DNA from 3 places in the Pseudoalteromonas sp. SR44-2 genome. Region 1 is predicted to be linked to each of the others. Evidence: predicted binding sites of a transcription regulator. Region 1 holds the regulator's gene; each other region holds the start of a gene.
What was found. Region 1 encodes sigma-54, which starts transcription at its own class of promoters, with help from an activator protein. Its sites were predicted from a motif close to GTTGGCACGNNNNTNGNNT; they were not measured.
Positions count from the first base shown of each region.

Region 1 (11,154 bases):
AATTACAGGGTGAATACCTAAGTACTGCTCACCTAAAATACCCGACGTTAAAATAGAGATTGAGCTTGTGTCTGAAAAACGGCATAAGTACTGTGCATCAATGGTCATATTAACGACTGGTAAAAACTCTTGTGGGTGAACATAAATTGATTCAACACGACCAATTACAACACCACCTACTTTTACCGGCGCACGCGCTTTTAACGAGCCGATGTTTTCAAACTTGGCATTAAGCGTATATGTTTCGCCAGAGCCACTAATACCTGAATTGGCAACTTTAAGCGCAAGCATCGCAAAAGCTAAAATGCCAAGTGCTACAAAAAAACCAACTAAAATTTCTAATTTCCGTGAATTCATTATCTATACCCTATTAGCTGGTAAACATTACCGCTGTCAAAATAAAGTCAAAACCTAAAACTGCTAATGACGAATGAACAACCGTTTCGGTGGTTGCTTTGCTGATCCCTTCTGAGGTCGGCACACAGTCATATCCTTTATAAAGCGCAATCCAGGTCACCACTATGGCAAATACAAAACTCTTAATAATACCGTTTAGTATGTCTTGCTGAAACGACACTTGCGATTGCATGATTGACCAAAAACTACCTGTATCAACACCCAGCCAATCTACACCCACTAAATGAGCGCCTATAATTGCTACAGCTGAAAATATCAATGCAAGCAATGGCATGCTTATAAAACCCGCCCAAAAGCGCGGTGCAATAATACGTTTTAGCGGATCGATTGCCATCATCTCAAGTGATGAAAGTTGCTCTGTTGCTTTCATTAAGCCAATTTCAGCGGTCAAAGCGCTACCTGCACGTCCTGCAAATAGTAATGCAGTAACAACCGGGCCCAACTCTCGCAATAAACTCAGTGCCACTAACGGCCCTAAACTATCTTCAGCGCCATAACCAACCAATACGGTGTAACCTTGTAAAGCCAACACCATACCGATAAACAAACCCGACACCATAATAATGAGTAACGATTGCGAACCAACCATATAGAGCTGGCGAACAAGTAACGGTGTGCCTTTTTTAAAATTAGGAACATGCGCTAATGCACTAAACAGCATATAAGCAGAACGACCAAGGGCCGCAAAGCGTCCTAGCGTTTTATGTCCTAGCTTTTGAAATAAATCCAACATTATGCTTTTTCTCCAAGTAGTTCGTCTGCATAAGCCTGAGCCGGAAAATGAAATGGTACAGGACCATCCGACAAGCCTTTTAAAAACTGTTGAACTAAAGGAGATTCATGATTACGCATTTCATCTGGAGTACCAGAACCAATTACCCCTTGATCGGCGATAATTATAACGTGTTCGGCAATACTCATTACCTCTGTTACATCGTGCGTCACGATTAAAGACGATAAACCTAATACTTCGTTAAGCGATTTAATTAGCTTAACCAATACGCCCATCGAAATAGGATCTTGTCCTGCAAATGGTTCATCGTACATGATTAGCTCTGGATCAAGTGCTATAGCGCGTGCAAGTGCAGCACGCCTTGCCATACCGCCGGATAACTCAGATGGCATTAAATCTTTAGCGCCACGTAGTCCAACCGCTTGCAATTTCATTAACACAACTAATCGAATCAGGTCTTCACTTAGCTTTGTGTGCTCTCTTATAGGAAACGCGATATTGTCAAATACCGACATATCAGTAAACAACGCACCACTTTGAAAAAGCATACTCATTTTAGTACGTGCTTCGTATAACTCTTTACGAGACATTTTAGGAATGCTGCCACCTTCAAATAAAATATCACCTGAATCTGGTTTAAGCTGACCACCAATTAAACGCAACATAGTGGTTTTGCCAATTCCGCTTGGCCCCATAATCGCAGTAATTTTACCTTTAGGAACGCTAAAACTCATATTTTTATATATGGTTCTATTGCCTCTCGAAAAGCTAACATCCTTGACTTCTACTATTGATTGCGACAAGTCGCTCTCCATAAAAATGTTCACTAGTGCCCCTATTTTAAAGCTTTTTTGTCAAAGATGGAAAAAACAATTCGTAAGATTTTGTAATACACCCATGAAAAGGATTATAAGACTCGCTTAAAACAGCTTAACCCCGGCTTAAATTTTTAAATTAGCTGTTTAAAAGCAGCATTGTTACCTAGTTGACCTTACTCTTTTATTTATACTTTCATCTTGGCTTTTGTTACTATTCGCGCCATCCGTATTTTGTATAACTGGCTTAACACAATGGTTACCTCGTTTGTTATTTTAATTCTTGGTTTTGCAGCTCTTGTTTGGAGTGCCGATAGGTTTGTTTATGGGGCTGCGGCTCTTGCTAAAAACTTTGGTGTACCTACACTTATTGTTGGTTTGACCGTTGTAGCCATGGGCTCTTCAGCCCCTGAAATGATGGTTTCAGCCTCTGCCGCTTTAGCTAACAAAACCGACACAGCCGTTGGCAATGCTGTTGGCTCTAATATTACAAACATTTTACTTGTGTTAGGTATCACTGCTCTATTTCGCCCTCTTTCAGTTTCATCTAGTACGTTAAAACGTGAAATGCCATTAGTGATGCTCGTATCTTTAGCTACTTGGTATGTGTTCTCAGATAACTACTTTTCATTTAGTGAAGGTGTTGCGCTTTTAGTTGGCTTCATCGTATTCATCGGTGGGTTAATCATTGTATCTATGCGTGCAAAAAACCAAGATGACCCATTTGTCTCAGAAGCCTGCGACGATGTACCAAACGATGTACCTACTAAAAAAGCGGTATTTTGGTTAATTGTCGGCATGATACTCTTGCCGGTTAGTTCTCATTTTTTAATCGGCTCAGCTGTTGATATTGCTAAATACTTCGGCTTAAGCGACTTAGTCATTGGTTTAACAATTATTGCCATTGGTACTAGCTTGCCTGAACTTGCCGCCTCGGTTGCAGGTGTACTTAAAAATGAAGATGATTTAGCACTAGGTAATATCGTTGGCTCAAACATATTTAATATTTTAGCTGTATTACCTCTAGCAGGTATTATTAATCCTTCAGCAATTGATCCATCGTTAGTAAGCCGAGATATATTAATTATGATTGGTGCAACACTTGCTCTTATTATTATGTCATTGAACTTTAGAGGCACCCAGCGTATCAATAGGGTAGAAGGCGGCTTATTGCTAATAGCGTTTTTGGGTTACCAAGGGTATATTTTTAGTCAAGTAGGGTAAATGATGGCAACGCTAAACTTTATTGAACAAGGCCTTCGCGTTTTAGATGTTGAGCGCCAAGCACTTAGTGATATTGCACAATATGTAGATGAAAATTTTCATAACGCGTGCCAATTAATGTACGACTGTGAAGGCCGTATTATTGTTATTGGCATGGGAAAATCAGGCCATATTGGCAATAAAATAGCGGCAACCCTTGCAAGTACTGGCAGCCCTGCGTTTTTTGTTCATCCTGGTGAAGCAAGTCATGGTGATTTAGGTATGATCACTAAAAATGACGTGGTTATGCTTATTTCTAATTCAGGGGAAACCAGCGAAGTTTTAAATATCATTCCGGTTTTAAAACGACTTGGTGCCAAAATGATAGCGATGACTGGCAATACGCAATCAACCATGGCAACCCTTGCTAATGTACATGTGTGCATTAAAGTAGAAAAAGAAGCTTGTTCATTGGGCCTAGCCCCTACATCAAGTACCACTGCAACGCTTGCGATGGGCGATGCCATGGCAGTTGCATTATTAGAAGCTCGCGGCTTTACAGCTGATGACTTCGCGCTATCTCACCCAGGTGGTAGTTTAGGCAAGCGCTTATTACTTACTTTAAAAGATGTTATGCACAGCGGCGCAAATACACCTATTATTGATGTTTCACAAACAGTTAAAGATGCCCTAATAGAAATGTCAGCTAAAGGGTTAGGTATGACAGCCATTGTTGATGAAAATCAGCAACTCGTAGGGTTATTTACCGATGGTGACTTACGTCGCATTTTAGAACAAAGAATTGATATTCATACAACACAAATAGATGTTGTTATGACTAAGTCATGCACTACAGCTACGCAAGATATTTTAGCCGCTGAAGCGCTCAATATTATGGAACGTAAACGTATAAATGGCCTAATCGTCGTCAATGAGAAAAACCAACCTATTGGCGCATTAAATATGCAAGACCTATTAAAAGCAGGAGTGTTATAAATGCAATTTGAAGAACTCTATCAACCGCTGAGCGATGATGCAAAAGCACGCGCTAAAAAAGTAAAACTACTTATATGCGATATTGATGGTGTATTTTCTGATGGCCGTATTTACCTTGGCAATCAAGGTGAAGAGCTAAAAGCATTTAATACAAAAGATGGTTTTGGCATTAAAGCACTTATAAACAGTGGCTTTGAAGTAGCTGTTATTACTGGTCGTCATTCACAGATAGTACAACAACGTATGAGCAGCTTAACCGTACAGCATATTTATCAAGGCCAAGAAAATAAGCTCATTGCCTATCAAGAATTAAAAGATAAACTCAACCTTAGCGATGAACAAATTGCTTATATTGGTGATGACGGTCCTGACATGCCTGTTATGGAGTTAGTAGGCTTTGCCGTTGCAGTAAATGATGCCCACCCGCTTATTAAGCGTTTGTCACATTATGTAACGCAAATGCCTGGCGGTTTTGGTGCTGTGAGAGAACTCACCGATTTGCTCATGCTTGAAAATGGTAAAGCATTGACTACACAAGGCACTAGTTCATGAATGCAGCGCGCATAATATTAAGCGTTTTATTCATTAGCTGTATGGTTTGGCTTTGGTACCCTTATTTTACACAAACAAATATTGTGCCTCAGGCTGAGCCTGAAGTTGTTGCTAAGCCTGATTACATAGCTATTGAGCTCAAACAGACAGCCTATGATGAGCAAGGTAAAATTAGCCACAAAGTCACTGCGGCTAAAATGGAGCTATACCAGCAATTAGGTTTCACGTTTTTCGAAAAACCCATTTTCACTTTATATAACGAACAACAAACGTGGCAAATAAATGCAGACGAAGCAACATTATACGAAGATAAACAATTAATTTTAGAAGGTAATGTGGTTGCCAAAAATTTAACCGATAACGCCATGATAGACAAAATCAATGCTGATAATATTCAGGTTGATATAAAGTTATTAACAATGCGTTCGGAGCAACCCGTCATTATCACTGGACCCAATTTAAAAATCACCGGTAAAGGCCTAGAAGCCGACTTAAAAACCGAAGTGATAAAACTAATTAACCATACGCGAACCATATATTATGACCAATAAAATATTAAAATCACTTATAATTCCTACACTTATACTAGCGTTTAATAGTAGTGCTGCAGAGCAAAACACGCAACCTGCTGCCAATCAAATTTCAATAAGTGCCGACAAGCAAGAAGGTCAATTAAAAGCTAATGTGGGTATTTTTGAGAAAAACGTTGAGATTATTCACGGTAATCGCCGCATTACAGCCGATCGCCTAGAAGTACACAAACGTGATGAACTTGGTGATAATAAACAATTATTAATTGCCACAGGTAGCCCTGCGCACTTTGAAGAAAAGCAATCAGACGGCACGACTATGAGCGCCAGTGCTGATGAAGTACGTTATGATGTATCTAAGCGTTTTTTAACGCTTGTTGGTAATGCACAAGTATCGCAAGCCGGACAAAAAATAAATGCTAAAAGCATTACCTACGACATAGAGCAGCAGCTCATCAGTGCCGAAAAAGATGAAAACTCAACTGACCGCGTTCACACAATTTTAGTACCGATCGAAACTAAAAAAAGTAAAAAAGGCGATAAAGGTCAACCATGAGCACATTAAAAGCAGAACTATTGGCAAAAAGCTATAAAGGTCGTGAAGTTGTAAAAAACGTCGGCCTTGAAGTACAAGCTGGCAGTATAGTTGGCTTACTTGGCCCTAACGGTGCTGGTAAAACAACGACTTTTTATATGATTGTAGGGCTTGTTCCTAGCGACAAAGGTAAAATATCTATTGATGATAACGATATTACTCTTTTACCTATGCATAGTCGTGCTAGATTAGGCATAGGCTACTTACCGCAAGAGTCATCAATTTTTAGAAAGCTGACTGTTTATCAAAACTTAATGGCCATTTTAGAAACGCGCAAAGAACTAAATAAACAAGCCAGAGAAGACACGCTCAATAACTTATTAGATGAATTTAGCATACAACACATTCGTGATAGCCAAGGTATGGCATTATCGGGTGGAGAACGTCGTCGTGTAGAAATAGCACGAGCGCTGGCAGCAGATCCTAAATTTATATTACTGGATGAACCGTTTGCCGGTGTTGACCCTATTTCGGTATTAGATATAAAGAAAATAATAGAACATCTTAAAAATCGTGGGATTGGAGTATTAATTACCGACCATAACGTAAGAGAGACCCTTGATGTTTGCGAAAAAGCCTACATTGTTTCTCATGGGGAGCTGATTGCATCAGGTACTCCAGAACACGTATTAAATGATAAAACAGTACGCGATGTTTATTTAGGCGAGCAATTTAGGCTGTAACATTTACGCCATGTCTTTAAGCATCTGCTAGTATTAATTATAACAACATAAAAGGATTGTTAGAGATACATGAGGCAATCACTACAGCTGCGCATGGGCCAGCAACTTACAATGACTCCACAGCTGCAACAAGCTATTCGTTTGTTGCAACTCAGTACATTGGATCTCCAGCAAGAAATACAAGAAGCTCTCGACAGTAATCCACTATTAGAGGTTGAAGAGGCAGACTATTCTGAAGACGCTGCTGGTAAAAACGAGCAAAAAGCTGATACCGATGACATAACTGTTAGCGCATCTGCTGATGATGCTCCGAGCGAATATGAACAAGATACTGGTGAAGCACTTGCAAAAGACACGCTAAGTGACGACATGGCTATGGATGTCAGTTGGGATGAGTACATGAGTGCCGCTCCTGCAGCCTCATCAGGTCCAATGCCTGAAGACGAATCAATATACCAAGGCGCCTCTACTGAAACGCTGCATGAGTATTTAATGTGGCAATTACAACTAACGCCATTTAGCCCTACCGATGAAGCCATCGCTATTGCGATTGTAGAGGCCGTCGATGATTCAGGTATTTTAACATTAAGCTGCGAAGAGATTTTAGAAAGCTTTAATCAAGAAAACGAAGATGATAACGAAGTCGAACTTGATGAAATTGAAGCGGTATTAAAACGCATCCAACTGTTTGATCCTGTTGGTATTGCTGCACGTAGTTTACAAGAGTGTTTGTGTATTCAGCTTAATCAATTTGATAAAGAAACACCTTACATTAATGAAACGAAAATGATTTTAACCGAGCATATTGATCTATTAGCAGCTCGCGACTATCGTACATTAATGAAAAAAACTAAGCTTAAAGAAGAAGAGCTTAAAGAAGTGATGACACTAATACATACTCTCAACCCAAAACCTGCAGATACTATTGTAAGGGAAGAATCTGAGTATGTTGTTCCTGATGTGTCAGTTAAAAAAATTAAAGGCCGCTGGGTTGTCGAATTAAACCCAGATAGCATGCCTAAAATTCGTGTTAATAGCCAATACGCGGCAATGTCTCGCACTGTAAAATCAAGTGGCGACAGCCAGTTTATTCGCTCACATTTACAAGAAGCTAAATGGTTTATTAAAAGCTTAGAAAGTAGAAACGACACGCTATTAAAAGTTACTAATTGTATTGTTAAGCAACAACAAGGCTTTTTTGAACATGGCCCTGAAGCCATGAAACCAATGGTTTTAAATGATGTCGCTGAAATGGTAGAAATGCACGAATCGACAATTTCGCGTGTGACTACTCAAAAGTACATGCATACACCCCGTGGTATATTTGAGCTTAAATATTTTTTCTCAAGCCATGTAAGTACTGAAAACGGTGGTGAATGTTCATCTACAGCAATACGTGCGCTTATCCGAAAATTAATCGCAGCAGAAAACTCAGCAAAACCATTGAGTGATAGCAAAATAGCGGATATATTGGCTGAGCAAGGAATTAAAGTAGCGAGACGTACAATCGCAAAATACCGCGAATCTCTTGCTATTCCACCGTCAAATCAGCGTAAAAGTCTGATTTAAGACGCTAAACTAAAAGGGTAATGCTTATGCAACTAAACTTAACTGGTCGTCACGTAGAATTAACCGATTCACTAAGAGACTATATTAATACTAAATTTGCGAAGCTTGAAAGACACTCTGATCATATTAATAATGTTCATGTCATTCTCGATGTAGAAAAGTTAAATCAAAAAGCAGAAGCCACAATACACGTAAGCGGTGCTGAGCTATTTGCCTCTACAGAACATCAAGATATGTATGCCGCTATTGACTCGTTGATCGACAAGCTCGATCGCCAAGTAATCAAACACAAAGAGAAGCTTGCTCGACACTAATATGATGAAATTAAGTTCACTTATATGCCAGGACTGCAGCAAAGCTGCGGTCCTTTTTAATAGCAAAAAAAGAATTTTAGAGTTCATTAGCGAACTTGCTCACGACAAACTTCCGTATTTACCGCAACAAGATATTCTTAATGCTTTAATGAGCAGAGAGAAATTAGGTAGTACAGGTATAGGGCGTGGCATTGCTATTCCTCATGGAAGAATGAGCGGTGCAGAAGAGCCTTTGGCTTTAGTGCTCGTTAGCGAAACTCCAATAAACTTTGATGCAATCGATAATCGCCCTGTTGATATTTTTGTCGCACTCATCGTACCAGATGGCGATAACCAGCAGCACTTAAAGACTCTAGCAACCATTGCTGATAAACTAAACAACAAAGATTTTTGTAAACAGTTACGCAGTGCAAAATCTGATACTGAGCTTTACCAAGTTATTGTCGATCAATCATAGTTTTATAAAGGGTGTTAAATGGAGTTAATTATCATAAGCGGCCGTTCTGGTTCTGGAAAGTCGGTTGCTTTGCGCGTTGTAGAAGATTTAGGTTATTATTGCGTAGATAATATTCCAGTAAACCTACTACCTTCATTAGTTCGCAGTGTATCTGATAGCTACGATAAAATTGCTGTTAGCATAGATGTGCGCAACATCCCTAAAGAACAAGATGAATTTAACGATATTCTTGAATACTTGCCTGGCTTTGCAAACCCTACGTTGTTTTATTTAGATAGCGACGATCAGACATTGATCAAACGCTTTTCTGAAACACGCAGATTACACCCACTATCAATAGACTCGTTGCCCCTTGATTTAGCCATCAAAAAAGAAAAAGAATTACTTGATGTATTAACCACTCGCGCCGACTTTATGATAGATACGACTGATTTAAGTGTTCATCAACTCGCTGAATCTATTCGTGAAAAGATTTTAGGTAAAAAAGATAAGCAACTGATTGTCACATTTGAATCATTTGGTTTTAAACACGGTATACCAAAAGAAGCAGACTACGTATTTGATGCACGCTTTTTACCAAATCCACACTGGGAACCTGAGTTGAAGCCTTTAAATGGGTTAGATCAACTGGTTAAAGACTATTTAGCTAATCACAGCATAGTGCAAAAATTCACATGGCAAATTCAAACATTTGTGCAAACGTGGTTACCGCATTTAGAACGAAATAACCGCAGTTATTTAACCATTGCTATTGGGTGTACAGGCGGGCAACATCGCTCTGTGTATTTAGCGCAAACTATCGGTGAAAGTTTTGCAATGACACATCCCAATGTAAAAATTCGCCATCGCGAGCAAGAAAAATAATATAGCTGAATAATCACCTGTTCAGCTTAGGTAGAGTAAGTTATGCATTGTGAAGATACCTTTTTAATAAAAAACAAATTAGGCTTGCACGCCAGAGCAGCTACTGTGCTTGCGCAATTAGCAGTACAATTTGATGCGACAATCACATTATTCCAAGATGACAAAGAAGCAGCAGGCGATAGCGTACTTGCACTAATGTTACTTGAAAGTAGCCAAGGAAAAGAAGTTAAAGTTGTTTGTAAAGGCCCTGATTCTGAGCAAGCTTTACACGCTGTTGGAGAATTAATAGCACAACGCTTTAATGAACAAGAATAACCTGTTTTATAAAAACAATATTCGCATTACTAATGCTTCAATTAAAACAGATATATAAAATAGATAGGTTAGTAACGCCAGTTAACTCACCTCCCCCCCCATAAAGTAATATAACAATTTATAAAGGACGCCAATGCCTGAAGCTTTTGAACAAGATTACCCACTACAGCAACTAAAACAGGTGACGAAGTCACTCAATAGTGGTCAATTTGTTCAAGTTAGGCGCATGCTCGCAAAAACGGCTCCTTGTGATACCGCATTATTATTAGAATCATCACCGCATAAAATTCGCCGACTGCTTTGGCAATTGGTCGATCCTGATGTGCAGGGTGATGTTCTTGAAGAATTATCTGAAGATGTTCGTTTAGGCATTATTGCCCAAATGGAACCTAAGCACATTGCCGCCGCAACTGAAGATATGGGCCACGATGACTTAGGTGAAGTATTACGTAGCCTGCCAGATACCGTCTATAAAGACGTTGTTAGCGCGATGGACATTCAAGACCGTGAACGTGCCACGCAAGCACTGTCATATCAAGAGCGTTCAGCAGGTGCGCTAATGAACACCGATACGGTGACCATTCGCCCTGATGTAACACTCGATGTTGTACTTCGTTATATTAGACTGCGTGGTGAGTTACCAGAGGGTACAGATGATTTATATGTTGTTGATAAACATAACTGCTTTATAGGCGCTTTATCGCTGAGTACATTATTAACTAATCCGCCAGAAAAAATTGTGCGCGATTTAATGGATGAAGATTGTGAGTCTATCCCAATCTCAATGGATGAAAGTGAAGTAGCGCAATTATTTGAGCGCCATAATTGGATATCGGCCCCTGTGGTGGACGATAACGACCAACTCCTCGGTCGTGTTACTATCGATGACATCGTTGATGTAATCCGAGAAGATGCCGAGCATAGCTTATTAAGCCTAGCCGGTCTTGATGATGAAGAGGATACATTCGCGCCTGTACTAAAAAGCTCTAAAAAACGCTCAGTTTGGCTAGGAGTTAATTTACTAACCGCACTTGCAGCTGCTTTTGTAGCTAGCTTTTTTGAAGGCACTTTAGATGTGCTCCCTATTTTGGCTGTGCTTAACGGTATTGTC
Region 1 is NZ_JACJDW010000008.1:33,947-45,100, reverse strand. It holds gene mlaD (outer membrane lipid asymmetry maintenance protein MlaD) at 1-357, opposite strand, end outside; gene mlaE (lipid asymmetry maintenance ABC transporter permease subunit MlaE) at 371-1,150, opposite strand; gene H5115_RS06820 (ATP-binding cassette domain-containing protein) at 1,150-1,965, opposite strand; gene H5115_RS06815 (calcium/sodium antiporter) at 2,221-3,189, shown strand; gene H5115_RS06810 (KpsF/GutQ family sugar-phosphate isomerase) at 3,193-4,164, shown strand; gene kdsC (3-deoxy-manno-octulosonate-8-phosphatase KdsC) at 4,165-4,716, shown strand; gene lptC (LPS export ABC transporter periplasmic protein LptC) at 4,713-5,267, shown strand; gene lptA (lipopolysaccharide transport periplasmic protein LptA) at 5,257-5,802, shown strand; gene lptB (LPS export ABC transporter ATP-binding protein) at 5,799-6,524, shown strand; gene H5115_RS06785 (RNA polymerase factor sigma-54) at 6,594-8,093, shown strand; gene hpf (ribosome hibernation promoting factor) at 8,120-8,407, shown strand; gene ptsN (PTS IIA-like nitrogen regulatory protein PtsN) at 8,412-8,864, shown strand; gene rapZ (RNase adapter RapZ) at 8,883-9,728, shown strand; gene H5115_RS06765 (HPr family phosphocarrier protein) at 9,771-10,043, shown strand; gene mgtE (magnesium transporter) at 10,177-11,154, shown strand, end outside.

Region 2 (11,154 bases), on a different contig from region 1:
ATTGAAGGTGATAAAGCCAATATTAGCTTTGTGCCGCCTGTTTCTAGCATGCAACTTCAAGACGATACCTATTTGGCTCAAAGTAAAATAATTAACGATATTAATGCTCAAATTGAGCAATTAGAAAATAGTGAACAACTGCTTGAAGTTAATAGCAAACTTGATGATGCAACAAAGAGCTACCAGCAAGCGCTATTAGCTCAACAGGCAGTAATGCAAGCCGGTCGTCAGCAACGAAAAATACAACGTACCGAAGGTGAATTAGAACTTAGCGAAAGTGATTTTGAGCAGTTAAAAAATAAGCTTGCAGGGCAAAGCATCGTAGAAAAAAAGCAACTGCTGGCACTTAAAGCCTATTGGCAAAATATAATCGAGTCACTGCAGCAAACACACATCAATATTTCTGATGAAATTGCTCATTTAAAAAAGCGCCGTAAAACGCTTTCTAAAAGCTTACAAAAAAAGCTATTTGCACAGTACCAATTTTTAAATGCAAATGGTGAAACTACAGATTTAAATGCTATTTTTGCAGCACTACCTGAGCACACTCCTCCTTCGGGTGCTGGCGATTGTGCAGCGCCTAAATTATTACAATACGCCTATAAACATGACTTAAAGCCACTTGCTATGGCAGAGTTTTGGTGGGGAGCAGCACCTAAATCAGCAATTAGGCAGCATAAGAATTACTACCCTTCTTGTTACAGTAAATGCCAACCAATACTTGGGCATATGCTAAAGGGTTTAGATGTTGAAGATAACCCACTACTTACCAACCCTGCTCAGGGTAAAGATTTAAGTATTGTTTATAAAGATGACGACTTACTTGTGGTAAATAAGCCCGCTGAGTTTTTATCGGTACCTGGCGTTAATATTGGTGACTCAGTTTATATGCGAATCAAAACGCAGTTTCCAGAGGCATCAGGGCCACTAATTGTACACAGATTAGATATGTCGACTTCTGGGTTATTGATGATTGCGCTTAATAAACGCGTGCACAAAGCACTGCAAAAGCAGTTTATTGAACGCACCATAGATAAACGTTATGTCGCATTAGTTAATGGTAACGTAGCTGAGGATAGCGGAGTAATTGATTTGCCCTTAGTGCTCGACTTTGATGATAAACCGCGCCAAATGGTGTGTTACACACACGGTAAGCCATCACTTACTACCTGGCAGGTTTTAGAGCGTAACAACAATATTACCCGATTACAGTTATACCCTAAAACAGGGCGAACTCATCAATTAAGAGTGCATTGTGCGCACAGCTTAGGTTTAAACATGCCAATTATAGGCGACACACATTACGGGCAAAAGGCCGATAGATTACATTTACATGCAGAATACTTAGCATTTACTCACCCTATTACGCTTAAACGATTAGAGTTTGAAGTAGCCGCTGATTTTTAATAAAACACTTTGCTATAACAGCTATATTATTCAATGTGTTGGTTTTTATTAAATTTAATTGATATTGTTTGTGGTCTTTTTCTTCAATGATGAGTATAAAAAACTGTTCAAACCCAAGTTTATTAAGCACTGTGAATAAGTATTTCAATAATAAAAATAAATCAGCAAAGGATTAACATGGCTAACAATACACAAATAAAGATTTTAGGTAATACTTTATGGGCAAAGTATATTGTTCTCCTTTTATTTTTACTTTTTAGTAAACTTGCCTCTGCTAACGGCGATTCATTAAATGCAACTTCACATGCGCTAGACTTTGACACGACTCAAACTCTCATCAATAACATAAAACTAAATGAATTAGACTATCTTCAAAATGAAGACAAACTCACTCAAGCGTTTAAAATAAGCAAAGATCAAAATTGGGAAAAGCTTCATCTAGAAGCGGCCGCTTTGTATGCGGAGTTACTTTTTAGACAAGAAAAATACGCAGCATTAAATACTCACTTATCCTATTACTTAAAGAACAAAGAGTTACCAAACCAAAAAAGTGTGTATTTATTATTTCTCGAATCACAACTCAAGTCTCTAGCGAGGGATGCAAACCCAGCTCCAGCACACACGCTAGCCACAAAATTAGAAGAGAGCTTGCAACAGCATTCATCTAAAGAAAAAATTATTATTTTACGAGCACTTGCTTACTATTACACAGATACAGACGCATTGAAAAAGACCCTAAATGTTGCACTAGAAGGGCTAGAATTAGCATTAAAAGATGACGACTCAGCATCTCAGGGATACTTTTTTAGAAAAATAGCCGATGCATATAATTATCTAAACGAAAAAGATAAAGCCATATATTATGCAAAAAAAGCGGTTGCAGCATATGAGCAAACACAAGATGGGCTTTTTACTGCAAAAGCATATTGGAGTTTAGGCAATATATTGCTCGAGATAAAAAAACCTAAAGATGCCTTAATATACCTAGACAAAGCATTGCTCTATTTTAAAAAAGCTAATATGCAAAAAGGCTTAACCTTTGCCCAATACTCAATTGCTAGCATTGAGTACTTACAAGCAAACTACGATAAAGCTTTAACTTTAACTAAAGAGAACATTGAGCTTGCGCGTTCTGCAGGTGTACACGACATGCAACTCGCATCGCTCATTTTGTTAGCTGACATATATATAAAACTAGATTTACTTGATCAAGCAAATGAAGCAAACGATGAGGTATTTTTAAACTTAGATAAATTCAGCCGCAGTATTTATAAAGCCGATTTTTTAAGTAAACGCTATGAGCTAAAGCGACGCCTCAACTACACTAACGAGGCTTTTGAAGCAATTGAACAAAAGCTCCTTTATACAAAAAAACACTACGAAGCTACCAGTGAAAGTAATATAAAAACACTACAGGTACAGTTTGAAGTAAAAGAAAAAGAAGAAAAAATACAGCAACTAGAGTACGCAAAAGATATTAGTGAACTACAAGCTAAAGAAGAGTACCAACAAAAAATAATTTGGCGACTCAGCGCTGCTATTGCGTTTATTTTAGTGATTGCTTCATTATTTTTATTTTATCGGCAAGCTCGACAACGTCAAAAATATCACGATATTTCATTAACAGATTATCTAACAAATAGCCCTAATCGCAGAGGAATAATGCGCGCCGCAGAAGCAAAGCTTGATGAAGGTAAAATGACGATAGCAATTGTTGACTTAGACTACTTTAAAAAAGTTAACGACCAATTTGGTCACGATGTTGGAGATTTAGTTCTTATTGCCTTTGCAAAGGCTGCAAAAGAAACACTAAGTGGTGATCATCAGTTTGGCCGCTACGGCGGCGAAGAATGGTTGTTTGCACTAAATTCGGTTGACGAACTAGCTATTCGCGATATATTTGACCAGCTAGCCACTAGGTTTACCGAGCATTGTAGTAATATAAAAGACCTTCCTAGTAATACAAAAATCACTTTTAGTGTGGGAGCCTCTGTAAGTAGCCCCTTAAAAAGCACACTAGATGTTCTTATTAAGCATGCAGATAAATTACTTTATAAAGCAAAAGAAAACGGAAGAAACCAAGTCGTTGTTGATTAGATAAATACAGCTAAAAGTACTTGCTCAGTTAATTGACTAAAGTCCATCTAAAACCATCTGTTTAATTTTATGTGCTTTTACAAAATGATCTAATTTATGAGTGTGTATCCACCAAGTAGCGGCCTCCATAAGTAGCTCTGGGTCGTCGTTTTTATTGGCAAAAAATGCATAAAAAGAAAGCCCTACATTTTCGCCTTTAGCTGCTATTTTTTTATCGCACACAGTAATTATTTTTGCTCTTAGTTCTTCCCTCATACATACCTTATTTAATTATATTTTTACTATTAAAATACGCCATTTAAAAAGCTAACGATTAGCTGTAAAAGGCTTCTATCAACCAAGCCATGATTCTCAAGCTCTTTATTAGGCGTATTTACTTTTGTAGCTTTGCATTCATTATCTAATGTCTCATTTTTAAGTGTATCGGTTTCGTATGCAATATCTGCTTGTTCCATACATTTTGCTGAGCCTGCGTAAGGCTGCGCCGCACAAGCGCTTAGTAATAAAAAAAGTGAAATTGCTATCAATAATTGCTTCATAACTAATCCTATTTTTACGCAACTTATTTACTTTAAATTACAGTTGCAAGTTAGCCTATTTACTTTTCTACCACCATTACAAAAAATTCAAAAAAGAACGTACCGATGGCATCAAAAAAAGTGTTATTTTTTTCATCCTTTTTAATTTGTGCGCTAATGCATTGATTATCAACCTGTGAGCTTGTTTGAGCGCCATTTCGATCAACCATTTCAGCCTCTTCAATACATAAGTTAGGGTTAGAACGCGGGGCTGTACTACATGCACTCAGTAAAGCGCACAGTAGTAATGCGGCGACGGGGCTTTTTATGTTCATCCTTAAACTATCTTATTAAGTTAACGTGCTACCTGCATTTATGTGTGAGAGTAATATATAGGTTGTACCCAAATAACACTGACACTTTATCACTGCTATAAAATAAACAACCAGTAAATATTTGTAAGGTTCTGTAGGAATTTATACTCACTTTTATAATTGAACTACGCAAAAGCCTGAAATTATTGCATTCATATCACTGTAAAATTTACAGTGATCGCAGCCAAAGAATAAAAAATTAAATTAAATTTATTAAAATACAATAACTTAATATTTGGCATTTAGTTTGCTAGTTAATAATATAAGCAAATAAATTGTAAAAGGACTAGTTATGAATATTTTTGAAGCACTACGTCATGACCATGACAAACAACGAGAATTGGTAGATGCGCTTATTCAAACACACGGCGACACAGAGCAGCGCCACAAGCTAATGGATGAGCTAAAAACAGAATTAGAAAATCACGCAAAATTTGAAGAACGTTACTTTTATAACCCACTTATGTTTGATGACTTAACTCATGAAAAAGCGCGCCACAGCGTAGCTGAACATCACGAAATTGATGAATTAATTGAACAACTTGAAGATACCGAAATGAGCTCGTCTGCATGGTTAGTTGCAGCTAAAAAGCTACACCATCTGGTACATCATCATTTAAGTGAAGAAGAACACGAAGTGTTTCAATTAGCGGGTAAAGCACTTACCGAAGGGCAAAAAGAGAGCCTTGCTGAGCAATACAACGACGCAATGCATTAGTTGCATAACACGCAAACCGACTTCCACACACTCCCTGTGTACTTATTGGTTATAAGCCTTATGGCTTATAACCAATTTTTTACATGTACTTTATTACTTTACAGTAAATTTCACGTCTTGGTCGCGTAATAAGTAAAGTGCAAAACACGCAGCCCACATTGGCCATGCAGTAAAGAATAATAAGTTATTAAAGCCATCTATGTACTGGTTGTAAGAAGAAAGCGTAGATAAGCCATGCATTACAAAAATGATACCGTACGTTATACGCTTTTTAATACCTGCTAAAAATGCTAAAACAAGCACTAACTGCACCGCACCAATAATGTAAGCCACTATATCTGTAGAGCCACTAATACCGTAAAAATGTTCAAAAATACGTGCGCTATGCCCAGGATTAACAAACTTATCGAATGTCCACATAACCATTACAATAAACACGCCTAAACGCAAAGATAAAAGTGACCACTGCAAACGGTTTTGCACATCAGAATTCATTGAACCTGTCATAAAATTTCCTTAAATGAATATTAATAAACGTAGAAGTAAGCTAGACCGTATAAGTTATTTTTTATTTCAAAAATTTTTAATTAAATTCATTAATTAAGCCATGCAGTACTAAAAGTGAAGCTTATTTAAGTAATTTAAAAATGCTGCATAAAAGTTAACTCTTTTAAAATGTTAGCAGGTTGAAAGTAGTCTATAATTAATAAATCCTATTAAAAGCAAACATTTACTTTCACTCTAATACAATCGCCCTATTAATATTTTATCGACTAATAAAACAATAGTACTTAATTACCAACTTTGTAATGCATCTGTTTTGTTATGTTCTAAAAAACAAAAAGAATCAAAATTTTACTGAAAGTTATTTTTAATCCTTTCGGTCTTTATCGCCAACAACATTTTAACCGTAGAGAGAAAACGTTTGAAACACGCATATTTAGCACTTTCCCTAGCCACCATATTAAATACACCACTTAATGCTTTTGCAGCCGAAGAATCAAAAACAGCAAAAAAAGGCGCAATTGAGCGTATTGAGGTGGCAGGCCAAGTTATTAAATCTCAAGATCTTTCGGTTAAAAATGCCACTGTAGACGGCCCTTTTGGCGACAACTTAGCTCTACGAGATATAGCCCGATCAGTAACACCAATTTCAAGCGAGTTAATAGAACAACTCAATATTACGACTTTACAAGATGTACTTGCAGTAAGCCCTAATACCTATTCAGCCAGTGGTTTTGGGGCACCAAGTTTACCTACTATTCGTGGGCAACTAGGTGAGCTTTTCCAAGATGGTACACGCCGCCAAGCAGGTAATAATGGCTTTGGCGTGCCGTTATCGTTCAACTCTATAGAACAAATAGATGTAGTAAAAGGCGCGCCACCGGTATTATTTGGTTCAAGCCAACGCAACGGTGGTTTTGTAAACTTACATTCTAAAAAAGCATCAACTGACGACAGTAAAGGCAAAGCAACGGTATCGGCAGGACGATGGGATCAGTACAGCGTTTTAGTTGATTACAGTGCACCTATAGTAAAAGACAAAGTAGGTTTTAGAGTAAGCGCTGAACACATTGATAACGGCAGTTACTACGACTTTTCGGGCACGAAAAGCGACAGCTTATTTGCAGCACTTAGGGTGTTACCTGATGACAAGAGCAGCTGGGATATTAACTTTGAGTTATACCATGTTGAATTTACCGATAACGCAGGTATTAACCGCCCTACTCAAGCGCTAATAGATAATGGCCTTTATATTACCGGCCAAGGCGTGCAAGTAAATGGCAGCACAGTTCCAGCGGCAGGTTCTATTGTTTCACCTACTGGGCAAGTAAAAATAGACCGTAGTACAGTACTTACCGACCCTGACAATCAAAACGAAGCCACTACTTATTTACTACACAGCATTTATAAGCGTGAACTTTCAAACAATGCATCAATAAAAAACATTACGTATTTTCAGCACTTACAACGCGAAGAAATTGCACAAAATAGCTTTGTTGAAATTATAGATGGTGCCGATACCGCGCAAAACCGTACCGAATTGACTTACCAATGGAGCAACGAACAGCAAACAATTTTTGCTTTTGATGTGCGTTACAACCGCGTGCTAGGCTACAGCCAATTTACAACAGAAGCCGACTTACCGATTGATTTAACTGGCCCAATTTCAAATCGCCGCATTCCTTTAACTGATGCACAACAAGCGCGTTTAATTGAAATTAGTCCAGGTGTATTTGTATCCCCTGGTGGTCAGTACGATATTAATAACGATGGCAGCGGCGACTTTAACTTATCAGACACTACCGATTCGCGCTCATGGCAAACGGGTTTTGCTATTCAGCAAGATTCAGATTGGACAGATAAGTTTCATACAAGTGTTGGCTACCGCATAGATTTTTATGACGTAGACGCGCACGACCCAATAGCACCAGAGGGTGAAATTGCAGCGAGCGATAGCATTAACGATAAGCTACATTCGGGGCAAATAAGCTTTAATTACCGATTAAACGGTGATTACACCACTTATGGTGCAGCAAGTTACAACGAAGCCACATCAAATAGTATGGCTGGCGGTACGTCTCTTGGTGGTGATAACACGATTAGCGCGCAAAACTTTTCAACCGAAAATACCTTAGTTGAATTCGGTTTAAAATACGCACCAACCGACAGTGATTGGTACGCCGATGGTGCAGTGTTTAGCCAACGTCGTAGTTTACGTAATCGTGATGGTAGTAATACCGGCATTCGTACTACCGGCTTTGAAAGCCAAGTATTTTATGATGCTTACCCTTATTGGCTAAGTGCTGGCTACAGCTATATTGATGCTCGCTACGATAATTCTGCAAGTAGCCAAGATTCAGCACAAGTCGCTGATGCATTTGACAACTCACGTCCAGATATTATTTCAGGTACCAGTGTTGGCGCACCTAGCTTTACCGCGTTTGCACCTTCAAACCGCCAAGTTCAGGGCATCCCTGAGCAATCTTTCAGCTTTAACGGAAATTATTCAATTAATTCGAAATGGCAAACGGGTTTTTCAGGTCTATATACAAAGAGTTACCCATTAGACTTTTTGGCGACAGTAAAAATTCGTGATCAGTACACCCTAAACGTAAATACTAGCTATGCTTTTACGCCTAATACCAAGTTACGATTAGATGTGAACAACGTGACGAATCAAAAAAACTGGCGCCCAGTATTTGAAGGCGGTTACTTTGGTGCAACTTTAGCTTTTCCTGAGTTGCCAATTAACGCCAAGTTAACCCTTACGCATAGTTTTTAAGAGAGAGAACATGATTAAAAAAATATTTCTATTATTGATTGCAGCGGCCGCCGTCGGCCTGTTCTTTCATTTTGACTTACACCAACTACTTACGCTTGATGGCTTAAAAGGATCGATGGATCAGTTTAACCAATACAAAGAGCAGTCACCGTTACTAGTTATTGGTGGGTTCTTTTTACTATACGTAGTAGTAACTGCTCTCTCTTTACCAGGCGCCGCTATTTTAACACTTGCCGCAGGTGCATTGTTTGGCTTAGTTGAAGGCTTATTGGTTGCATCTTTTGCCTCAACTATTGGCGCAACACTTGCCTTTTTAGTATCGCGTTACTTACTACGTGACACTATTAAACAACGTTTTCCTGAGCGATTAGCCGCCATTGATGCAGGCGTTGAAAAAGAAGGTGGATTTTACTTATTTACGCTTAGATTAGTGCCGGTGTTTCCGTTCTTTTTAATCAACTTACTAATGGGTGTTACTTCAATAAAGTCTTGGACTTATTACTGGGTAAGCCAAGCAGGTATGCTCGCCGGTACATTTGTATTTGTTAACGCAGGTACACAACTGGCGCAAATAGAAAGCTTATCTGGAATTTTATCATTCAACTTAATCTTATCATTCGCTTTATTAGGTATATTCCCATTCATTGCAAAAGGAATCTTAAACGTGTTTAAAAAGCGTCGCGTATACAAAAACTACACTAAGCCTAAAAAATTCGACCGTAACATGATTGTTATTGGCGCAGGCGCAGGTGGTTTGGTAACAAGTTATATAGCCGCTGCTGTTAAAGCAAAAGTAACCCTTATTGAAGCGGGCGAAATGGGCGGTGACTGTTTAAACTATGGTTGTGTTCCAAGTAAAGCAGTCATTAAAAGCGCTAAAATTGCAGAACAAATTCGCCATGGTGAAAACTACGGCCTAGAAAATGCGACACCGCAGTTTTCGTTCAAAAAAGTAATGGCACGTGTACATAAAGTTATTGCCGATGTAGCACCGCACGACAGCGTTGAGCGTTACACCAACCTAGGCGTAGATGTTGTAAAAGGTTACGGTAAATTAATTGACCCGTGGACTGTAGAAATTAAACTTAACGACGGTGGCACGCAAACACTCACCGCTCGTACTATTGTGATTGCCACTGGCGCGCGCCCATTTGTACCGCCACTACCTGGTATTGAAGAAACTGGCTATGTAACAAGCGATACGTTGTGGAATAAATTTGCAGAGCTAGATGAGGCACCTAAGAAACTTGTAGTACTTGGTGGTGGTCCAATTGGTAGCGAATTAGCACAAAGCTTTGCACGTTTAGGTTCAAGCGTTACGCAAATTGAAATGGCGGAGCGCATCATGATCAAAGAAGATCTTGAAGTGTCTACTTTTGCTCACGAAGCGTTAACCGAAAGTGGCGTTAATATTTTAACATCACACCAAGCACTTCGCTGTGAAGCTCGCGATGGTAAAAAATATATTGTTGTTAAACATAACGACAAAGAAATAGATATTGAATACGACGAGCTATTATGTGCCGTTGGTAGAAGTGCACGCCTTAAAGGTTATGGCCTTGAAGAGCTTGGCATTGAAACAAACCGCACAGTAGTAACTAACGAATACCTAGAAACACTGTACCCTAATATTTTTGCAGCAGGCGATATTGTAGGTCCATACCAATTTACACATGTGGCAGCTCATCAGGGTTGGTACGCAGCGGTAAATGGCTTATTTGGTCACCTTAAAAAGTTTAAAGTAGATTACCGTGTTATTCCGTGGACTACGTTTATTGACCCAGAAGTAGCACGTGTTGGCTTAAACGAGCAAGACGCAAAAGACAAAGGCATAGATTACGAAATTACTCGCTTTGAATTTGAAGAGCTAGACCGTGCAATTACCGACAGCGCTACAAAAGGCTTTATTAAAGTGATTACACCCAAAGGCAAAGACAAAATATTGGGTGTTACTGTAGTATCTGAACACGCAGGCGATTTAATTGCTGAGTTTGTACTGGCAATGAAACACGGCTTAGGTCTTAACAAAATACTCGGTACTATACACAGCTACCCTACTTGGGCTGAAGGAAACAAATACGCAGCAGGTGAGTGGAAACGCGCTCATGCACCTGAAAAAGTGCTTAACTTGCTTGAAAAATACCACACTTGGCGTCGAGGTTAATTATGTTTAAAACACCTCTAAAAGCATTGCTACTTGGTTCGGCTTTAGTTGTAACATCGTTTGCAACATCATTTTCGACCCAAGCCCAAAACATGCACGATAGCTGGAATGCATTATTAAATAAGCATGTTGTCGCTATTAATCATAATCACAGTACTGAGGTTGATTACGCTGCTATAAAACGTGAGCATGCACAGCTAAAAACGTATTTAGATTCGTTAACGGCTGTAACGCAAAGCGAATTTGACGCATGGGAAAAGCCTAAGCAACTCGCTTTTTTAATCAATGCTTATAATGCGTGGACTGTTGAACTTATATTGACTAAGTACCCTGATATTAAGTCAATTAAAGACTTAGGGAGCTTTTTTAGCTCACCATGGAGTAAAGAGTTTGTGCCATTACTTGGCAAAACTCGCAGCCTTGATGATATAGAGCATGGTTTAATACGTGGCAGCGGTAAATACAACGACCCACGTATTCACTTTGCAGTAAATTGCGCGAGTATTGGTTGCCCAGCGCTTCGAGAAGAAGCCTATACAGCCACTGATTTAGAGAGCCAATTGCAAGAGCAAACAGTACGCTTTTTATCA
Region 2 is NZ_JACJDW010000002.1:207,056-218,209, forward strand. It holds gene H5115_RS02180 (RluA family pseudouridine synthase) at 1-1,407, shown strand, start outside; gene H5115_RS02185 (GGDEF domain-containing protein) at 1,585-3,504, shown strand; gene H5115_RS02190 (DUF6500 family protein) at 3,541-3,759, opposite strand; gene H5115_RS02195 (hypothetical protein) at 3,789-4,043, opposite strand; gene H5115_RS02200 (hypothetical protein) at 4,103-4,357, opposite strand; gene H5115_RS02205 (hemerythrin domain-containing protein) at 4,689-5,114, shown strand; gene H5115_RS02210 (hypothetical protein) at 5,208-5,621, opposite strand; gene H5115_RS02215 (TonB-dependent siderophore receptor) at 6,040-8,400, shown strand; gene H5115_RS02220 (FAD-dependent oxidoreductase) at 8,411-10,564, shown strand; gene H5115_RS02225 (DUF547 domain-containing protein) at 10,567-11,154, shown strand, end outside.
Region 2: H5115_RS02205 (hemerythrin domain-containing protein) is a predicted target of sigma-54. The motif match lies at 4,631-4,649, and genes of this name have one in related genera.

Region 3 (11,154 bases), on a different contig from region 1:
AACGGCTGCAATATTTTGATTTAGCGTGCTAATACTTTGAATGAGTGAGTTTGCTTCATCTGAAAATATTTCGAGCTGCTCGTTTACTATACTTTTTTGATCAAGCACGATGCCCGAAAGCCTATCCATTTGATCAATTAAGCTTTGCGCATCTGTCATTACTAATGAGCGAGCAACAGTAGACGACGGCTGATTTAGCGCTTCTTGCACATTATTAAATAAAGAGTTAATACCAGTCGAAAGGTTGTTCGACTCTTCAGAAAAAATAGTATCAACTCGATTAGCCTCAGTAATAAACTGATCGAAAAACGATTTATTAGAGGTGTCACGATTTAGCTGTGACTGAGCAAACTCGTTTAGTAATCGGTATGTTTCGCCTCGCCCTACTTGGTTGTCAACCATAGTAGTAAACTCTGTACGCTCACGCACATAGCCTTCGGTATTTACATTGGCGATATTTTTACTTGTCGTTTGCAGTAGCTCCGAGCTTGATCTAACCCCAGAACTGGCAATGTTTAATAAATTAAACGACATGTTACTCTACTCCTTGGCGGATCACGTTTGCCGCAATGTCTTTTAGCTGACTGCTATTGAGCACTTTTTTTATTTTGCTGGCGTAATTTGGATCGGTTGCATAACCTGCTTTTTGTAATGAATCTAAAAAGTCGTTTGGTTTAGCTGTATTTTGTAATGCTTCTTTGTAGCGTGGGTTTTGCGTTAAAAAATCAACGAAGTCGTTCACGCTGTCTTTAATTGAGTCGTAGGCTCTAAAGCTGGCTTGTTTTTTAACGGGTGTACCTTGCTCAAACTCAAGCGTTATTTTGCTTGCTTTATCGCCTTCCCAGCTTTTATCTGACTTAATATTAAATAAGTTATTTGAGCTGCCACCGTCACTTTTGTTAATAATGTGCTTACCCCAACCGGTTTCAAGTGCCGCTTGTGCAACCATTACCGCAGGATTTAAACCAATTTTTTGCGCTGCAGTTTTAGCGTGTTCCCACACTGAACTTACAAACTCTTCTGCATTTTTAAATGTTGGGCTATCGGTTTTAGACTCTGCAGTATCGACTTTAGGCTCAGCAATATCGGCTTTAGTACTCTTAACGATAAGATCGGGTTGCTTATTTTTTTGCTCATGAGGAAGAGCAGAACCGACTTGCGTATCGCTAAAAATATCGTTAGTTGTTCTAAGCACCGAGCCTGGCATAAAGTTTTTAGACTCAGGCGATAACTGCTGAACTATTAAATCGGCAAGGCCTAACGAGCCATTTGATGAAAGCTCTGTTGAAAGTTGCTGATCGTGCATTTCTTCAAAAAACTTTACGCCACTTGAATTAAATGGGCTGTCTTTGTCTTCAAACGCTTCGTTAGCTTTGCGCATTCCTTTGAGCAACATTTGCGTAAAAATAGCTTCAAATTGTGCGGCCGCTTTTTTGAGCGCAGCTTTAGAGGCATCAGTTGATGCATCGCCACTCGTTAAGGCTTCTTTACGAAGTGAATCTAAGTTGCCTAAATCAAAAAAGTTTTGTTTATCGAGATGATTAGTTTCCATCGGCTTTTTGACACAAAATGAATAATGCAGTTAAAAATGCAAAAATTGAGCCACTACCGATAAAACAAGGAAGATAAAAATAATAAACTTAAGTTGCTGTAAATAAAAAGCCCTAATTTCAAAAATATAGGGCTTAAGTAATACGTTATTTAATGGCCTGGGTTATTTATATAACAACTAACTGTCCGTTAATTGCGCCAGCTTCTTTTAGTGCTTCTAAAATAGCCATTAAGTCACCAGGCGCTGCGCCTACTTCGTTAATTGCGCGAACTAAATCGTCAAGGCTTACACCTGGATTAAATACAAAGGCGCGCGAGTCGTCTTGGTTTACATCAATAATACTTTGCTGCGTGACAACTGTATCACCGTTTGCTAGCGGATTTGGTTGTGACACGTTTTGTTGTTCTGCAATTGTTACTGTTAAGCCACCATGAGTTATAGCCGCAGGCTGAAGCTTAACGTTTTTGCCAATGACAATTGTACCGGTGCGCGAGTTAACTATAATTTTAGCGGCCATGTCAGCTGGTTTAAATTCTAAGTTTTCAAGTGTCGATAAATACGATACACGCTGGGATGCATCGCGTGGTGCTATAACACGAATAGAAACAGAATCTATTGCTTGTGCGCTATTTGGGCCAACTAAGTCATTAATTGTTTTTTCTAGGCGTTTTGCCGTTGTAAAGTCTGGGCGGTTTAAATTAAAAGTAATGTAATCGCCTTGCATAAATGGGCTTTCCACTGTGCGTTCAACTGTAGCGCCATTTGGTATACGGCCAACTGTAGGGGTGTTAATTACAACTCTACTGCCATCAAGGCCTTGTGCGCCTAAGCCACCGACAATTAAACTACCTTGGGCAATTGCATACACGTTACCATCTACACCTTTTAAAAAAGTTTGTAGTAAAGTACCGCCACGTAAGCTGCCTGCACTACCAATAGAAGAAACCGTAATATCTATTGTTTGCCCGGGCTTTCTAAATGCAGGTAATTCTGCATGTACAGCAACAGCGGCAACATTTTTAATTTTAGGACTTTGAGTTGAAGGTAGCGTAATACCAAAGCTGTTCAACATGCCTCTAAAACTTTGTTGTGTGTATGAGTTTTGCTCGCCGGTGCCCGGTAAACCAACCACTAAGCCATAACCGACTAATTGGTTAGAGCGTACGCCTTCAACCATAGACACATCTTTTATGCGCTCAGCACTGGCAGTAAACTGCCAACCTAATAACACAACTAAACATAAAGCTTTAAGGCTATTCATGTTGTTACCCTCTAAAATGGAAACAGCGAACTGCTAAAGAAACGTGTAAGCCAACCAGGACTTTGCGCCTCTTGCGTTTGCCCTTTACCTGAGTATTGAATACGTGCATTAGCGATACGATTTGATTCAACCGTATTATCGGCGCTTACGTCTTGAGGGCGTACTAGCCCTTCTAAACGAATAAACTCTTCGCCAGTATTAAGCGTTAGCCATTTTTCGCCGCGTATAACTAAATTACCATTAGGTAAAACGCGCATAACATTAACCGAAATATCGCCCACCAAGCTGTTTGACTGGTTTGATTTTGAATCACCCGTAAACGACGAATCACTGCCAATACCAAACTGAATACTATCGCCACCTATATTTACAGGTAGACCACCTAATCCAATAACGGGATCTAAGCTTGCGTCGGTTTCTTTGTCTGTTTCTGTTTTAGCGGCCTTTGTTGCTTGAGTAGACTCTTGCAATTTAACCGTAATTATATCGCCAGTACGTAGCGCTTTTTTATCAGAATATAAGTCGTTTGATGTATGAGTATTAAACAATGAACCTGTTGCTACCAGCGGCTCTAAAATAGGCTCGGGGTACATAGGTGCGTAGTAAGGGTCGTCCTGCACTACTTCACTATTTTGCGTAGACATACAGCCACTTAAAAATAACGTGCCCGCTGTAAATAAAATAATATTACGCATAATTCCCCCTACTCTATTAAAGCTGTTGATTGATATAACTCATCATTTCGTCAACGGCCGAAATTACTTTTGAGTTCATTTCGTAAATACGCTGAGTTTCGATTAGGTTTACGAGCTCTTCAGTTACATTTACGTTTGATGTTTCGAGTGAGCCTTGAATAATGCTACCTAACCCTTCAACACCAGGATTACCTTGTACCGGCGCACCACTTACAGCGGTTTCGGTATAAAGGTTTTGACCAATTGGCTCAAGGCCCGATGGATTAATAAAGTCACTAATAGTCAGCTGACCAATGACCACGTTATCGGCTTGGCCTGCAACACGTACAGATACTTCGCCGTCTTGCGAAACCGTAATTGATTGCGCGTCATCTGGTACATTCATTTCTGGCTGGATCACATAACCTGCGCCCGATGTCACAATTCGTCCATCGCCATCAGTAGTAAACTGACCATTGCGCGAGTAAGCAATATTGCCATCTGGTTGCAGTACTTCAAAAAAACCTTCGCCAGAAATCATCCAATCTAGTGAGTTTTCGGTGGTCAACATGTTGCCTTGCGTAAACTCTTTTTGGTTAGCTACAACTTTAGCACCCGCACCTAACATTAAGCCCGACGGCATTTCGGTATCTTGCGATGAACGACCACCCGGTTGATTAATATTTTGATAAAGTAAATCTTCAAATATAGCGCGGCTTTTTTTGTAACCTACGGTACTCGCATTCGCTAAATTATTTGAGATAACCGATATATCGGTTTGTTGAGCGTCTAGCCCCGTTTTACTGATCCACAATGCTGGATTCATAATCGTGTCCTCACTTTAAAGTTAAACTATGCGTAATAACTGATCTTGACGCTCGTCAATTTCTTCAGCTGTTTTCATTAATTTCACTTGTAATTCAAATTGGCGCTGGTGGCTTATCATGTCGACCATTTCGTGAACCGGATTCACATTCGACATTTCAAGCGAACCACTTAAAACTTTTACATTGGCAGAGGTATCTACTGTTACATTTGCTTTTGGTCTAAATAAACCATCGTTACCTTTTTCGAGCTGTGAGCTATTTGCTTCTACCACTCTAAGCGTGTCGATTTCTTCTAAAAAGTTAGCGGGAGCGCCTTGTGGTCGAACTTGAATAGCGCCATCTTGGCTAAACCCTATTTTTTCGACTGGGACGGGTAAAATAACAGGTCCCCCTTCGCCAATAACTTGACGACCATGGCTGGTTACGAGCATGCCTTGAGCAGTAACGTTTAACGTACCCACTTTTGTGTAAGCTTCATTACCGGAGGCATCTTGCACAGCAAGCCATGCGTTATCGCTCATTGCGATATCTAAGTCTCGCCCGGTTTGAACAATGCCACCCGATACCATGTTTGAACCCGGACGCTCTTGCATTGAAAATACACGTGTAGGCAAACCTTCGCCAAACGCTTGCATAGAACGCGCCTGGGCAAAGTCAGCTTTAAATCCTGTTGTATTTGCATTCGCCAAATTATTGGCTTTAAGCGCAAGCCCTTGTAGGCTTTGCTTAGCGCCAGAGGCCGCAATGTAGACCATTTTGTCCATAGTATCGACTCACATAAAAAATCTCTGAACTTATAAATGCAAAATAGGTGCCAGATTAAATTTGACGCAACATTGAGAGGTATTTAGAAGGGCTTACAAAGAGGACTTATAAAAAAGGCTGCAAAAATGCAGCCTAATATATTTAATGGGGTTTAGCTTATCGAATCTGCAAAATACTTTGCTGAATAGTTGAGTTAACTTCAAGCGCACGTGAGTTTGCTTGGTAATTACGCTGTGCAGTAATTAAGTCTACAAGCTCGTTTGTAAGGTTAGTATTTGATTGCTCAAGCGCTGATGAGTTAATTCCACCAAACGTACCCGAACCGGCTTCACCCGCTACAGGTTCACCTGAATCAATACTTTGCTTCCAGCTTGTATCACCCACTTGTGATAATCCTTGTGAATTTGGGAAACGTACCATAGCCACTTGGCCTAGGAATGTTGAGTCACCATTACTGTAAGAAGCGACAATTTTACCGTCTGTTCCTATATCAATTCCGGCTAAACGGCCTACTGTTGAGCCATCTTGATCGAGTGCTTTTACTTCAAAACCACTTGAATACTGAGTTGGAATACGTCCAGCTGTGTTATTTTCATCGCGCCAGTTAAGCTCAATACCAGTACCAGGGAAAGTTGCACCATTGTCTAGTAATGTTGATAAACCAGTACCAGAACCCGCTGGTAGTAGTATTTCATCAAAAGTAGTTGTATTTGTATTTGCTGCACCACCTGTTGTTGATGGTAAACCACTTGAGTTAAAACCAAGGGTGGTAAGTGGTGTATAGGGCGCGGTTTGTTCTCCGCCAGTTGTGGCATCAACTACTTTGCCATCGAGTGTTGCGTATACTTCCCAACTGTTATCTGTACCACCTGCTGCGGCATCATCTTCTTTAGCAAAAAAGTACTGTAAAATATGTGGTTCACCTAGTGAATCATATACCGTTGTTGACGTAGATGAGTTATAAGTACCACTAGATGTTGGGTCAAAAGCAATACCCGGAGCATCTGCTGTTGCATCTAAGTTAAACGACAAAAATACATTTTCTGTTGCGCGAGGTGAACCAGACGAATCAGGGATTTGAATTGGGTTTGTTGTGCTCAAACTTACCGACGTTGTATCACCTGTAGAAGAATCAACAGGGAATGCTTGTAAAAAGTTACCTTTTGCGTCAACCATAAAGTTATCTTGGTTAAGCTTAAATGCACCTGCACGTGTATATGTTAAATCTTGCGAAGATAAATCGTCTGTCATCGCAAAATAACCTTCACCAGTGATTGCTAAATCAAGTGAGTTATTTGTAAATTGTAGTGAGCCTTGATGAAACTGCTGCGCAACCATGGTTGTTTGCACACCGTCACCATTTTTAGTCTTACCAGAGCTAAATACTGACGATGCGTAAACATCGGCAAACTCAGCGCGTGACTCTTTAAAACCTGTAGTATTAACGTTTGCAATGTTATTTGCAGTTACGTCTAAATCTTTTTGTGCGGCAGCTAAGCCAGTTAATGCAATATTGAAGCTCATAATTCACCTCTAACCTGTTAATATTTAGCCTGCTGACAGGCGAAGTATAATTAAAATTTATTACGCGATTTCTGCGACGTCTGTCAACCTAACCGCACCTTCTTTAGTGTTAATAATAATGCCACTTGAGCCATTAATATTAACGCTTTCAATGTTCTTAAATGTAGCAATGGGTAAGCTTGAAAATTCACCGTCAGTACTTCCTTCTGCGGTTACTGAGTATTCACCTTCAGGTAAACGCTCACCAGCTTCATTTTTGCCATCCCACGCAAAACGTACCGCACCTGCTGGCTGAGAACCCATATCAATAGTTCTTACTAGCTGACCTGATGCATCAGTAACTTTAATTTTTAAGTTATCAACGGCTTCTTCTGCTACTGCAGAGCCTCTGGCATCACCTGTTTCATTTAAATCCAGAGTGTTTGACTCTAGTAAAGCTTGTTTGCCTACAAGTGTAGATGCTTGCAGTGCTGAATTAGATGTCATTGAAGAGGCTAAAGATTCAAAATTAGTATTTAAATCTGTAATCCCTTGCGCCATCGTAAAGCTAGTCATTTGAGCAATCATTTGGTCATTATCCGCAGGGTTACTGGGATCCTGATACGATAATTGCTGAGTTAACAAAGAGAAAAAGTCTTCTTGTGTTAACGCATCACTCTCATTATCACTGGTAGCAACTTGTTGCTCTTGCCAGCGTATAGAGTCTAAATAGGATGAAGATGTACTAATATCGTTACTCATAACCTACCCTCGGTTACCGCTGCCCTAGCAACAGTGTTTTACTTAGCATTTGCTTAGCTGCATCAGCAACTTGCACGTTTGTTTGGTAAGAACGAGAGGCAGAAATCATATTTGCCATCTCTTCTACAACATTAACGTTGGGTTTATAGATATAGCCATTTTCATCCGCACTTGGATGGTTTGGGTTATATTCAATTTGCAATGGTGCATCGCTTTCAACAATGCCCAAAACTTTAACACCAACTGCGGAGCCCTGCTGGTTACTTACTGATGCTGAAGCCTTTGTTAGCTCAGCCGCAAATACAGGTTGGCGCGCTCGGTACGTTTTGTCTTGAGATGAACTAATGGTATTAGCATTAGAAATATTACTAGCTGTCGTATTTAAGCGAACGTTTTGTGCGCTCATACCCGAACCTGCAATATCGAAAACATTATATAAACTCATAATTTTTATCCTTGACTACCGAGAGCTTTATTCAGGCCTTTAAATTTGCCACTTAAAAATTGCAAGCTGGCCTGATACTCCATAGCATTCTGTGTATACAAGTTTCGTTCCACTTGTATATCAACCGAGTTACCATCACCTGTATCTGATTGATTTGGCAAACGAAATGATTCTGAACTGCCCATACTATGAGTACCTCCACCAATGTGTTTATCATTAGTTCTTACCATAGTATTGCCGCTTTGCTGGGTTGACCTTGCCGCTTTTAAAGCAGAGGCAAAATCAATATCTTTTGCTTTATAGCCAGGCGTATCAGCGTTAGCTATATTAGTTGCAATTAATTCTGCTCGCTGTGAACGGATCAACATGGCTTGCGGATGCACACCTAATGCTTTATCAAAACTGATAGCCATAACCTTCTCCAAAAAATTGACTTACCCATTAATAAAGCAAAAAATAAGCCATTAATATTAGGGCTTGCTATATTTTTATAAGGCTATGTATCTAAATAGAAAAACGACGCTAGGTGCGTCGTTTTAGGGAAGGGAGTTAGCTTAATTACTTCTTTTGGTAAATAATACCAGGGTTGCACCTAACCATATCAAACTCAATACTTAGGCCAGTTAGGGACTCTGACGCGCCTAAAAATAGGTAACCGTTTGGATTTAACGCTTGTGCAAACTGGTTAATAATTTTAGCTTTTATTTCAGGCGCAAAATAAATTAGTACATTTCGGCAAAAAATAATATCAAACTTGCCCATTAACGCGTAAGAATCAAGCAGATTTAAATGCCTAAAACTAACTTGTTTTTTTATTGTATCGTTTACTTGTGCCATACCGTTGCCGCTGTCTTTAAAAAACTTTTTACGACGCTCTGCAGATAACCCTCTGGCGAGTGCCAGCGCGTCATACTCTGCATTTTTACACATATCAAGCATGGTATTAGATATGTCGGTACCAATAATTTGTGCCCCCATACGAAGCACACCTGGTTGCTTAGCACTAAATTCAGCAACCGACATAGCTATTGAGTAAGGTTCTTGGCCTGACGAACTGGCAGCAGACCAAATTTTTAAAGGTCTTCTTAAATCTTTAAATTCTGGGAAAAGCTTGTTTTGGAGTAATTCAAATGGGTATTGATCTCTAAACCACAAAGTTTCGTTGGTGGTCATTGCATCAACCACAGCGGCTCTTAATTGCCGCTCATGAGGCCCGAGAGTTTTACTAACCAATTCCGATAAAGATCCCACATTAAATCGAGTCATTAACGGAGCAAGTCGGCTTTTAACTAAATACTGTTTATTTTCACCTAAAACAATGCCGCATTGCTGCTCTAAAAACGAACGAAACTGGTCGTATTCACTTTGCTGCAAATCTTTATTATTCAAGTTAGTAGCACCTATTTTTGTTAATCACAATGAACCCACTTTTTAACCGCTGTTGCTAATTCATCTGGGTTAAATTTAGCAATAAAGTCATCTGCCCCTACTTTTTCAATCATCGCTTGGTTAAAAACACCACTCAAAGAGGTATGCAAAATAACATGCAAAGGTGCAAGTTTGGGATCTGCTTTTATTTCAGCTGTTAAGGTATAGCCGTCCATTTCTGGCATTTCAACGTCTGAGATAAGTAATGCTACTCGCTCTGTAATATCATTTTTACAATCAAGCTCTGCTATTTCTTTAAGCCTAATTAAAGCTTCCTTACCATTTTTAGCAAGCTCTGTTTGAACACCTAGCGGCTCTAAGGCTCGTTTAACTTGATTACGCGCAACAGCAGAGTCATCTGCAATAAATACGATACGTTCGCCTAAATCTCTTTGAATATCGCCACTTTGTGCAACTTCAGCACTTACTTCTGTGTTTACTGGACAAATTTCGTTGAGAATTTTTTCTACATCGAGAATCTCGACTAATTCATTTTCGATTTCGGTCACTGCTGTTAAATATGAATAACGTCCGGCGCCTGATGGCGGTGGCATTATTTTTTCCCAATTCATATTTACAATACGTTCAACTCCGCCCACTAAAAACCCTTGCACAGAGCGGTTGTATTCAGCAATGATTATAAAGCTGTCTTTAATGTTGTCGATTGGGCGCCCACCTACAGCCATTGATAAATCAATAACCGAAATGGTTTGACCACGAATATGTGCAACACCACGAATATACGGATTAGATTTTGGCATGCTTGTTAGTGGAGGGCATTGCAGCACTTCTCTCACTTTGAATACATTAATACCAAAACGCTGACGCCCTCTGAGCTTAAATAAAAGTAATTCTAGGCGGTTCTGCCCAACCAACTGTGTGCGTTGGTTTACTGAGTCTAAAATGCCTGCCATTCAAATCTCCTAAAGAAAACAAATAATACGGAACGATAATTGCTTTCTATTTATAAAGCTACATAACATCGCGGGTGCGTCTACTTTTTGACGCAAAATATTTATACCCTGTTTGAAACCATAAGCATAGTCGAAACATTATGAGTTTGTTAAAAAAAATCAGAAGATACAGTGTTTTTTATTTTGTTACTAGCTTGTGCTTTGTATTCCCTTTGCAAGCTAAAGTGTTTAGTAAAGATTTATTACAAGACATGGCCGTTGCTTACATAGCTAAGCAAATTGGTACATTACAAAATACTAATACTCAATTAAGTGCTCTGCCTTTAGACAGTCGCATTCCTGATCGTGTCTGTAATACAGAGCTTGAATTATCAACATCCGATGAGCCACCATTTAACCGCCAAGTAACCTTACAAGCCAAGTGCAATGATGCTCAAACGTGGGCTCAATACGTTCATGTTAGAGTTGTTGAAATGGCCCCAGTTGTTGTTGCTACTGCTAATTTAACCCGCGGTGAAGTAATAACTAAATCGCATTTAAGTATTGAAATGAAACCAACTCACTTTGTACGAATACAGTACTTAGATGATCCCACAATGCTAATAGGTAGTAGAAGTAAACGAAATATTAGAAGTGGTATGCCAGTATTACTAAACCAAATTTGCATGGTGTGTAAAGGTGACTCTGTTAATATTTACGCAAACCTGAGGGGTCTTAGAATTAAAACCACAGGTATTGCTTTAGAAGACGGTACTTTGGGCGAACAGATACAAATAAAAAACAAAAAATCAGGTAAAGTTTTAAATGCGCGAGTAGATGGTGTAGAGTCTGTTCAGGTGAATATTTAATTTAGATTTATACTAAAGTATCCTACGTATATGCCGATAACATGGCATAAGTTGGGTAATATACGGGTTTATTATTATGGTTAATCAAGTTAATGGCAGTAATCAACAAGCTAATGCGTTAACAAATGCAAAGCAGCAACAAGTTGATTTAAAAAAAGATAACGCAAATACACAA
Region 3 is NZ_JACJDW010000012.1:7,044-18,197, reverse strand. It holds gene flgK (flagellar hook-associated protein FlgK) at 1-534, opposite strand, end outside; gene flgJ (flagellar assembly peptidoglycan hydrolase FlgJ) at 536-1,552, opposite strand; gene H5115_RS09210 (flagellar basal body P-ring protein FlgI) at 1,719-2,813, opposite strand; gene flgH (flagellar basal body L-ring protein FlgH) at 2,825-3,508, opposite strand; gene flgG (flagellar basal-body rod protein FlgG) at 3,525-4,313, opposite strand; gene H5115_RS09195 (flagellar basal body rod protein FlgF) at 4,335-5,078, opposite strand; gene flgE (flagellar hook protein FlgE) at 5,236-6,603, opposite strand; gene H5115_RS09185 (flagellar hook assembly protein FlgD) at 6,664-7,344, opposite strand; gene flgC (flagellar basal body rod protein FlgC) at 7,358-7,789, opposite strand; gene flgB (flagellar basal body rod protein FlgB) at 7,795-8,202, opposite strand; gene H5115_RS09170 (protein-glutamate O-methyltransferase CheR) at 8,348-9,178, opposite strand; gene H5115_RS09165 (chemotaxis protein CheV) at 9,199-10,131, opposite strand; gene flgA (flagellar basal body P-ring formation chaperone FlgA) at 10,272-10,979, shown strand; gene flgM (flagellar biosynthesis anti-sigma factor FlgM) at 11,056-11,154, shown strand, end outside.
Region 3: flgJ (flagellar assembly peptidoglycan hydrolase FlgJ) is a predicted target of sigma-54. The motif match lies at 1,589-1,607, and genes of this name have one in related genera.